Regions from separate parts of the Paenibacillus sp. XP01 genome, predicted to be linked through region 2. Evidence: riboswitches for the same ligand, from Rfam matches in the RefSeq annotation. Region 2 holds a riboswitch; the other holds the start of a gene.
What was found. Region 2 has a riboswitch for ZMP and ZTP ahead of SNR34_RS18075 (DJ-1/PfpI family protein). Riboswitches for the same ligand answer to the same signal wherever they lie in the genome.
Positions count from the first base shown of each region.

Region 1: linked by a shared signal. The riboswitch ahead of SNR34_RS28550 (TIGR01440 family protein) and the one ahead of SNR34_RS18075 (DJ-1/PfpI family protein) in region 2 are both predicted to bind ZMP and ZTP.

Region 1 is NZ_CP139481.1:6,322,312-6,327,649, forward strand. It holds gene upp (uracil phosphoribosyltransferase) at 1-164, opposite strand, end outside; gene SNR34_RS28545 (serine hydroxymethyltransferase) at 370-1,620, opposite strand; gene SNR34_RS28550 (TIGR01440 family protein) at 1,651-2,244, opposite strand; ZMP/ZTP riboswitch at 2,381-2,463, opposite strand; gene SNR34_RS28555 (low molecular weight protein arginine phosphatase) at 2,583-3,155, opposite strand; gene SNR34_RS28560 (manganese efflux pump MntP) at 3,439-3,999, opposite strand; gene SNR34_RS28565 (L-threonylcarbamoyladenylate synthase) at 4,547-5,338, opposite strand, start outside.
Region 2 is NZ_CP139481.1:4,015,791-4,021,128, reverse strand. It holds gene SNR34_RS18090 (carbohydrate ABC transporter permease) at 1-684, shown strand, start outside; gene SNR34_RS18085 (carbohydrate ABC transporter permease) at 704-1,528, shown strand; gene SNR34_RS18080 (ABC transporter substrate-binding protein) at 1,553-2,866, shown strand; ZMP/ZTP riboswitch at 2,961-3,042, shown strand; gene SNR34_RS18075 (DJ-1/PfpI family protein) at 3,103-3,705, shown strand; gene map (type I methionyl aminopeptidase) at 3,801-4,541, shown strand; gene SNR34_RS18065 (glycoside hydrolase family 16 protein) at 4,803-5,338, shown strand, end outside.

The DNA of each region.
Region 1 (5,338 bases), 2.3 Mb from region 2:
ACGTCGATCGATTCCAACGGAATCTCTCTCGTAATCTCGTAGGCCATCAATGTGGCTACCTCGTCCACGAGTTCGCGGAAATCTTTCGTATTTGTACGCATGTCGCGAATAAACGTCAGTTTGTGTTGAATCAAAGGATGATCACATATTACCAATTTTCGCATCTTAATTTGTCCCTCCGGTAAGTTCTTCAATGTACAGCTTATCCAATATCGCCTGACGATCATTCATCCGGCCCGATAAATCCTGTATATTATATCATCACCCACACCGAATTACACCCTCCAAGGACATCGAATCATTACAGAAAAACGAATCCTACAAAAACAGGACCGGAAACATAGTGTCCGGTCCTTGAAGAAGTAAATTCTAGTATTTCAGGTCAGTGTACAGCGGGAATTTGTCGGTCAGCTTCGTTACTTCGCTGCGCGCTTCATCCAGAATCGCTGTATCTTTCGGGTTTTTCAACGTTTTGGCAATGATTTTACCGATCGCAACCATCGCTTCCTCATCCATGCCGCGCGACGTTGCCGCAGGCGTACCGATCCGGATGCCGCTTGTGATGAACGGGCTGGTCGGATCGAAAGGAATGGCGTTTTTGTTGACGGTGATACCAATGGAATCGAGCACATGCTCCGCGTCTTTACCAGTAATGTTCACGCTGCGAGTGTCGATGAGCATCAAGTGGTTGTCCGTACCGCCGGAAACGATGTTCAAGCCTTCGCTGATGAGCGTTTCAGCCAGAACTTGCGCATTTTTCACGACGTTTTGAGCATATGTTTTGAAAGAAGGCTGCAATGCTTCGCCAAGGGCTACCGCTTTGGATGCGATGACGTGCATCAGCGGCCCGCCTTGGGAACCAGGGAATACGGCTTTGTCGATCGCCGCTGCCCACGATTTGCGGCACAGAATCATACCGCCGCGAGGTCCGCGCAGCGTTTTGTGCGTCGTTGTCGTTACGAAATGAGCATGCGGAACCGGGCTTGGATGCAATCCGGCAGCCACAAGGCCAGCGATGTGAGCCATGTCGACCATGAACAACGCGCCTACATCATTGGCGATGGCGGCAAGCTTTTCGAAATCGATCGTGCGCGGATATGCACTTGCACCGGCAACGATCAGGCGGGGACGATGTTTGAATGCCGCTTTGCGAACTTCGTCGTAATCAATCATGAACGTGTCTTCCTGTACGCCGTAAGCCACGAAATTGTACAACAGACCGGATGCATTGACCGGGCTGCCGTGCGTCAAGTGTCCGCCATGGGCCAGGTTCATGCCGAGCACGGTGTCACCTGGTTTCAGCGCTGCCAAATATACCGCCATGTTCGCTTGTGCACCGGAATGGGGCTGTACGTTAACATGCTCCGCACCAAACAGCTCTTTTGCGCGATCGCGCGCGATATCCTCAACGATATCCACGTGTTCGCATCCGCCATAGTAGCGTTTGCCCGGATATCCTTCGGCATATTTGTTCGTCAGTACAGAACCCATCGCTTCAATTACCGCTTCGCTGACGATGTTCTCGGATGCGATCAGCTCGATGTTGTTGCGTTGACGTTTCAATTCGAGATTCATCGCTTCCAGTACTGCCGGGTCACTCTTGCGCAATTGTTCCATGATTAAATTCCTCCCGTTTATAAATGAAGTTAGTCAGTCACAAAATGTTGAATCAAGCTCTTCGTCCAAACGATACACCGCGCGTTCCCCGCCGATGAGTTTGGGCCGGGTCAACGCGGCCGTTACCCGCGCTTCGCCGATATAGCGAAGAGTCGTGCGAAAAGGTACTGCAACATGGCGCAAATGCATGCCAATCATCGTTTCTCCGATGTCCACCCCCGCATGGGCCTGCACATGTTCAGCCAGACATGGTTTCGCCAGCGAGCGATAGGCCGCGGCTGCCATGGAGCCGCCTGCCTTTGGCACCGGAACGGCTCCCACCTCGGTCAATCCAAGGCGCGTCAACACCGAACGTTCCATGACCAGAGCACGATTCAAATGCTCGCAGCACTGAAACGCCGTGTCGAAACCGAATTCCTGTTGTACCTCGCGAATACCGTCAAGCAGCTGCTGGGCAACTTCAAAGGCACCGCCCGTACCAATCCGTTTGCCTGCAACCTCGCTTGTGCTGGTACCGATCACCACGATCTGCCCAGGCCCAAGCTTGCCCGCAATCGCCAGTTCACGCAACACCGCTGCGGTCTGCTCCTGCAATCCGGGTTGATGCGAATCCAACTCCGTTGTCATCCTATCGCCTCCCGATTAAATCATGCCCTTCTTCCTCTGGATTGTCTCGCATGCATGCGTGGCATTTCAGGTACCATTATAGCGAATAAACGGACGAAATACGAAAAAAGAGCAGTCTGCGGGTATCGCAGAATTGCTCTTTTGCCCAGGCGACCGGCCGTTTGTTCTGGTGCTCCACCGTGGTTAAACCCACTTTTGTCGCCAGTTACACCAGATCCCTGTTTTCCATTTCATCATAAATCAACCCGCGCTTAAAATCAACGGGAAATTTACACTCGATGTCCTGTTTGACAATGTCATCCCATCTTGACGAACAACAGCCTTATGCTCTGCAGACGCTATTCCAGTTTGTCCAGCAATCGGTCCAGCGCGGTGCGAATTTCAGCTGCGGCCACATTGTAATCATCCCGGCTCCCGCCGAACGGGTCGGAGATGTCAAAGCTCGGGATACGTTGACGAATCTCGATGGCACGCTCGCGCTCGTCTGCTGAAATTTCCTGGCCGAGCGCTCGTTTCATCTCCAGCGTGGCGAACAGGCTGTCCAGTTCCTGCAAGTCGTTCATAACCTGTTCATCGTCTTCCACGTACTCTTTCAGCGTATACGTTTTGTGGACCGAGTCTGGAAACACTTGAATAACATGCTGCTTGTGCCCTCTGGTCAGCGTAAGCACAAGATCCGCCCATTCGATCAGATCGGCATTCAGCTGCGTGGAGTGTTCGGGGCCGCGGACGTCATGATCCCGCAAAACCGCTTCCGCATGATGGGAAATCGGCATACCCGTCGTCGCCGCAACCCCGGCGGAACGCACCTCCACCTCGATCCCCCGATCGGCTGCCAGCTTGCGCATCAGTCCTTCAGCCATGGGGCTGCGGCATGTATTTCCGGTGCATACAAACAAAATATGTTTCATCGTGCAAGCCTCCCCATTTAAAATGATGTCCATATATGAATAACGCCATAAATCCCGTAAAAAACGCTAACGAAGCGTTTTTTTGCACAGGCGAACTTCGTTTAACCGTTTGTTGCTTGAAATATCGGCTTTCACATGCAGTACTCGGATGCTTTATGAAACTATGGACCAAGCATCCATCGATATATTTTCATATTCGAATAAACCGGACCCGTTCTATCGATGCTTTCTTGCTATTATAGGATGGTTAAGCCCTGTTGAAAACATGTACACCGCACAACGTTCAGAAAATAAAGAGCAGCCCGAAAGCTAACAAGATCGCTCCCCCGACAGCCTCGCCGTAATCGCCAAGATTTTGACTGACACGCCGTCCGAGCAAAAGGCCCATGATGGACATCACGCCGCCGCAAATCCCGAATGCCAGCACGGTGAGCAACAAATTGCTGCTAAACATGCCCAGCGATACCCCAACCGAGAACGAGTCTATGCTTACGCTGAACGAGAATAACGTGACCCCCAGCATGGTACGGTGATCAACCAGCTTGGTATCCCCTTCGCGAAAGGCGTTCCAAATCATATGCCCACCTAGCAAGATAAGCAAACCACCCGCCGCATATGTCGTGATATCCCCCAACAGGGCACTGACGTATTTGCCCGTCACCATGCCGATCAATGGCATGATGACGTGAAACAAGGCCGTCACCGTGCTGATCTTCAGCACATCCCGCAACCGTATGCCTTTCATGCCGATGCCGATCCCCAGAGAAAAGGCATCCAGCCCAAGAGCCACAGCCATGATCAAAATGGTTACCAGCTGCCCCACATGGGCAGATACATCCCACATTCCCATTCCCCCATGTCCCGTAAAGATTCTTGTACACGATATGCGGACAAGGCCATAAACATGACCAGGGATAATAAGAGGCTGCCGGAAACCCGGCAGCGTCGGGCCAAACGATTCGCTTTATCGCCGTTCGGGCAAGGAATGGGCGGATGGAGGATGTAATCAGGGTGCTGACGAACATCAGCAGTCTTATTTCATCAAAATGATGACCGTTCCAATTCTAACGAGCTTCAGTAACGTTATTTCGCTGAAAGTGGCCTTCTACACGCCATTTCATATCCCGTAGCGTGCCTCAGGTTCGCTGCACAATCACGAGCGCTATTTCGCGCCAAATAACGTGACCAGGGTTCGTTAGAGCTGGACGGGACGTAACGGGGTGCGGCAGACCGACCGGGCAGGCGCAGAACAAAGCGTAGTGCATGCCCTGTAAGCACGGGCGAGGTCGAGGCGACTGGAGGTGATGCGTCTGACCGGGCATGCTGCGGTGGAGCCGCGAAAGCGCGGTGCGGCGCACCCGAGCATAGCGCCGCGGGCCGCTCCCGGCGGGTCATCCGACCTGAATCAGTCGGTGGCTCGCCGCCTTGAGCAGCCGATTCATGACGGCTGCGCCAAGCCCTTCGCGCGAGCAGGCTTCCGCCACAATATACGTGGCGCCCTGCTCATCGCAGCTGCGCAGCGCGGCGTACAGCCTGCGCGCAGCTTCCTCCAGCTCGCTGGCTTCGCCCAGCGAGAACACTGCGTCGGCGCGGTACTGCTCCGCGTGCTCGGCGAACGCCAGCACTGCGGTGCGCTCCCCGCGCTGCGCCGCCTCCGCGAGGGCGGCGCCGATCCAGGCCGCCACCGCATCAGGCGGCCCCTCCACCACGCACAGCGCGCCAACGGGCGCATAGTGCGTGTACTTCACGCCCGGCGAGCGCGGCGCCGGGCGATCGTCGCCGCCGGGCCCTTCGGCCAGCAGGCCCGGGTCCGTGGCGACGCGGGCGGCCACGGCGGACAGCTGCTCCGCCGTGATGCCGCCAGGGCGCAGGATGGTGACGGTACCGTCGTCACCGGCCTGCACCACCGTGGACTCGACGCCCACCCCTGTGGGGCCGCCGTCCACAATGCCGCCGATGCGGCCAGCCAGGTCCTCGCGCACATGTGACGCGAGCGTAGGGCTTGGCCGCCCCGAGCGGTTGGCGCTTGGCGCGGCGACCGGGCAATCCGCCGCCGCGATCAGCTGCAGCGCAACCGGATGGTCCGGCATGCGCACGCCCACTGTATCCAATCCGGCGGTGACGCGAGGCGATACCGCGCCTTCTCTAACAGGCAGCACCAGCGTAAGCGGTCCAGGCCAAAA
Region 2 (5,338 bases):
CTTCAGGTGCTGAGCAATTCCTTGAACTATACGCTTCTTTCCGTATCGTTATCCATTGTGATTTCGCTGCTGCTAGCCATATGGCTGAATCGGGAAGGGGCATGGTATGGGTTTGTTCAGGGCGCGCTTTTCAGTCCGCACATTGTTTCGCTTGTATCCGTATCCCTGGTGTGGATGTGGCTGATGGATCCCAAATTCGGTTTGCTAAATGGGTTGCTGGATATGGTTGGTTTGCCCAAGCTGGAATGGCTGAGCAGTCCGGACAGTTCATTGCTGTCGCTTGTCCTTGTTTCGGTGTGGAAAGGCGTCGGCTACAACGCTCTCATTTTCATCGCCGGTCTCCAAAGCATTCCGAAGGATGTGTATGAAGCCTCCGCTCTGGACGAGGCCAACTGGTGGCGGAAGTTCTACAAAATTACGCTGCCCATGCTTTCGCCGACCCTGTTTTTCTTGATTATCATTAATTTGATCAGCTCGTTCCAGGTGTTTGAGACCATTGCCATCATGACCAACGGGGGGCCGATCAATTCAACCAACACGCTCGTCTTTTACATCTACGAGTACGGATTCCGCTACTTCAAGATCGGCTACGCTTCTGCAGCGGGAGTGATATTGCTCCTTGTCGTTGGTTTGCTGACGCTAGTTTACTTCAAGCTGCTGAGCCGCAAGGTTCACTACCAATAGAAAGGAGGAGGGAAATATCATGGCAACGAAGTCATGGCTGCGTATCCTGAATGTTACTGCCACGGTCGCATTGGTTGCGATTTTTGCAGTCCCTTTTCTATGGATGATCTCGACCTCATTGAAGTCTTACCCGGAAACGGTGATCTTTCCACCCAAATGGATTCCGTCCAAGATCATGTGGAGCAATTTCCAAGCGGCGTGGGAATCGGGGCCTTTTTTGAAATATTTAATGAACAGCGTTATCGTATCGGTCAGTATACTCCTGCTTCAATTCACAACCATTATATTGGCAGCTTATGCGTTCGCAAGATACTCCTTCAAAGGAGACAAGCTGTTATTCGGGATCACGATGGTGACCTTGATGATTCCTGGTCAGCTTATTTTCCTGCCGGTGTATTTGCTGCTGAGCAAGTGGGGACTCATTAACCATTTGCTGGCACTCATTCTTCCTTTCTCCTCCAGCGCCTTCGGCATATTCATGCTCAGGCAGTCGTTCAAGCAGGTGCAGGAAGAGCTTATTGAAGCGGCGCGACTGGATCAAGCCCCGGAATGGAAGATCATTCTCAAGATTATGGTGCCCTTGGCACGGCCAACCTTGGTGACCTTTGCATTGTTCAGCTTTATTGCACACTGGAATGATTATTTCTGGCCGCTCGTCATGACCACCTCCGATGCTGCAAGAACGCTGCCGATCGGAATCTCCAAGCTGCGCGAGGTCGACGGAGGAGCCGCCTGGCACATTTTGATGGCTGGAAACATGATACTGGTCGTTCCGATCCTTATCGTTTTCTTATTCGGACAACGTCAAATTATTAAAGCATTTGTTTATTCGGGCGTAAAATAATCAGGTTCATAGGAGGACTTATCCATGAAAAAATTTGGTTCTATGATGTTAGCGGCAACGCTTGCGCTTGCTTTGACGGCTTGCGGCGATTCCAACTCCGCTGGTTCAACCGATACGGCTGCTTCAGGTAACAGTTCCAATGGTACGGCCAATAAACCGGTCGAGATTACATATTGGTACTCTTGGGGTGACAAGATCGCCGAGAACAATGAGAACTTGGTGAAAATGTTTAATGAATCCCAGGATGAAGTGATCGTAAAGGCGGAATACCAGGGATCGTATGCAGACCAGCATTCCAAGGCTCAGGCGGCTTTTGCAGCGGGCAATGCCCCCGAAGTTTGGCAAAATGAAATTGCTTCCGTTGGGGTGTTCGCCGAATCCGGCATGACGCAGGAATTGACCTCTTTTGTTGAGAAAGACAAGCTCGATACGGAAGATTTCATTCCAGGACTCATGGGGAATTCCTATGTGAATGGCAAACTGTATGCTCTTCCTTATTTGCGCAGTACGCCGATTCTGTATTTGAACCGGACGATGCTGAAGGAGGCGGGACTTGATCCTGCCGGACCGAAGAATTGGACCGAGTTTGAAGATTATGCACGCAAGCTGACGGTGAAGGATGAGCGTTATGGCATCTCGATGCCTGTCGACATTTGGTTCTACGAAGCTTTTGTAAGGCAGAGTGGAGGAACGATGGTCAGCGAGGATGGAAAAAGTGCGGCATTCAATAATGAAACCGGGATTGCGCCCGTAAAGCTGTGGTTGAAGATGAAGGATGAAGGCATTATGAACATCGGCACGACCGATGATGCGGGTACGCAAGCCAAGACGGATTTCCACAATCAACGTTCTGCGATGCTGTTCTCCTCAACCGCGGACTTGACCAATAATATGAAGGTTGCCGAGGAGCAGGGCTTTGAACTCGGAACGACATTTATGCCTGCCAATGATACGTATGGAGTGCCGACAGGCGGTGCCAATCTGGTTATGACATCGGGTCTGTCCCCGGAAAAGCAGGAGGCGGCGTGGAAGTTCATTAAATGGATGACCTCCAAAGAGCAAACGATTTATGCAAGCTCCTTTACGGGATATTTACCCAGCCGAATCAGTGCCGTGGAAAGCGATGAGATGAAGAAGCTTTATGAGGAAAAGCCGCTGTTCAAGGTGGCGGTAGACCAACTGGAATATGCGGGTCCGCGTCCAATGCAGAAGGTTTATCCGGAAATTGGGGAGATCATCAAGGATGAAATTCTTCGCGCGGTTGTGGATTCGTCCGTTACGCCAGAGGCAGCCATAGCTGAAGCAGCGAAGAAAGCCGATGCCTTGTTAAACAAGTAGCTCGGTATCCTAAACACAAAAGGAAAGGGAAGGACTGGGACCATTTCATTTATTTACAATAGTGAAAGAGGTCATGTATACTTAGAGCTAAATATCCGGTATGTGCGACTGGCGTAAACGTGGAGTGAACCACAAGGAAGCACATATTTTATATGCCGTACGCCTGGGCAAAGTGTTTGATCTTTTTGATCGAACACTTTATTTATTTTAAGGAAATGAAAGGAATGGTGGCGGCGATGAAAATGGCGTTTGTATTATTTGATGGAATGACAAGCATGGATTTGGCTGGATTTTATGAAGCGGTGACTTGGCTGGCGATTCTGAAAGCGAAGGAAAACGTATCTTGGACATTCTGTGCAGACAAGGATGAAATTTCAGATGACCGGGGGCTGAAAATGAAATCCGATGCGGTATTGCCTGATCTAGGTGATTTTGATCTGGTCTTTTTCCCTGGTGGCCGATCCACGAGAACGCTTCGATTTGATGAGGATTTCATGCGCTGGGTTCGCACGGCAGAGAACGTGCCCTATAAGATTTCGATTTGTACCGGGGCTTTGCTATTGGGAGCAGCCGGTTTCCTGCATGGAAAAAAGGCTACGACCAACTCGTCAGCTTATGATTTACTGGCTCCCTATTGTGCGGAAGTCGTTGCTGCGCGTGTAGTGCGTGACGGTAACACGGTAACCGGTGCGGGAGTTACAGCTTCCATTGACCTTGGGTTATACGTCGTCGAGATGTTGACGTCCACGGAGACCGTTCTTCAAGTCCAGCAAAAGCTGGAGTATCCATTTTACGAAGCTGGTAACCTAAGCGATGTCTATAAGCCGAATTTGCGATAGAGGGATCATATACAAATATTTTGCATGTATCGGGTGCATTGAGGAGATAACACTTATATAATGAATTGAAGATAAAAGATTGCGAGGTAGAACAGATGATTGCAAAGACAGAAGAAGACATCAATGGGTTGAAGGAAATTGGAAAAATTGTTGCCTCTATTCGAGATGAATTGGTACAACGAACGATTCCTGGCATAACGACGAAAGAGCTTGATGATATTGCCGGAGAGCTTTTTGCCAGAGAAGGCGCAGTTTCAGCTCCAAAAAGTGAATATGATTTCCCTGGTTATACTTGTATCAGCGTTAATGAAGAAGTGGCACATGGTATTCCGGGAGATCGGGTTATCCAAGAAGGGGATCTGGTAAACATCGATGTTTCCGGCTCAAAAAACAGTTATTTCGCGGATACGGGAATCTCGTTTGTCGTAGGCAAAGGTGAAGAAGTGTTAACGAAATTATGCGAAGCTGCTAAGCAAGCATTTGAAGCAGGACTTAAGAAAGCAAAACCTGGTTCCAAAAAAAGCGGGATCGGAAAAGCGGTATTCCAAACAGCCAAACAGCATGGATTCACGGTGATCAAAAATCTTACAGGGCATGGCATTGGACACACCATCCACGAAGCACCTGACCATATTTATAATTATAATGATCTATCGGATGATGAATTATTAAAGGAAGGCATGGTTATTGCATTCGAACCTTTTATCTCTACCTTGGAAGAGGAAGTATTCCAAAAAGATGATGGCTGGACCTTTGCTACGGCCAAGAGCTCTGTGGCACAATTGGAACATACGATAATCCTTACCAAAAATGGTCCGATGATTATCACGCTTTGAACGATTGGTGAAACCTTTCACGGATAATTGACTTCATTTCAATGGTAATTATCATGAAAAATAGGAATACCCTAATAATGGGTTCAAGTCGCTGTAATAGCGACTTTTTTTATTTTGTGGGACGAAAGGAAGTAAATGCTGCATAGATCGAGACATCGAAAGGAGTTGGTTTCCATTTCGATCCAGGGATCGTGAAATGGGTTATAGCAAGATTGATGGTCGTATTCATTCAACATGGAGGCGAAAAAAAGGAGGACTAGGATGAAACCATTTCACTTTATGGAGAAACGATTGGTGAAAAAGGTACTTGGTTTGTTCTTAGTGATTGTAATGCTGGCCAGCATTGGCGTAATGCCTGCTTCGAAAGTTCAGGCAGCGGGAACTACGGTGACCTCGATGGATTACTTTTCGCCCGCAGATGGACCTGTAATCTCCAAATCAGGGGTTGGCAAAGCCAGCTACGGATTCGTCATGCCTAAATTCAACGGAGGCTCGGCGACGTGGAACGATGTTTACAATGACGTCGGTGTCAATGTGAAAGTAGGCAGCAGCTGGGTGGATATTGATCAAGCCGGCGGTTATATCTATAACCAAAACTGGGGGCACTGGGCCGATGGAGGCTTTAACGGCTATTGGTTCACGGTCTCGGCAACCACCGATATTCAACTATACTCCAAAGCAAATGGCGTTACACTTGAATATCGGCTTGTTTTTCAAAATATAAACAAAACGACCATCACGGCGATGCATCCGACACAGGGGCCGCAAATAACGGCAGGCTTCACAGGCGGCGCGGG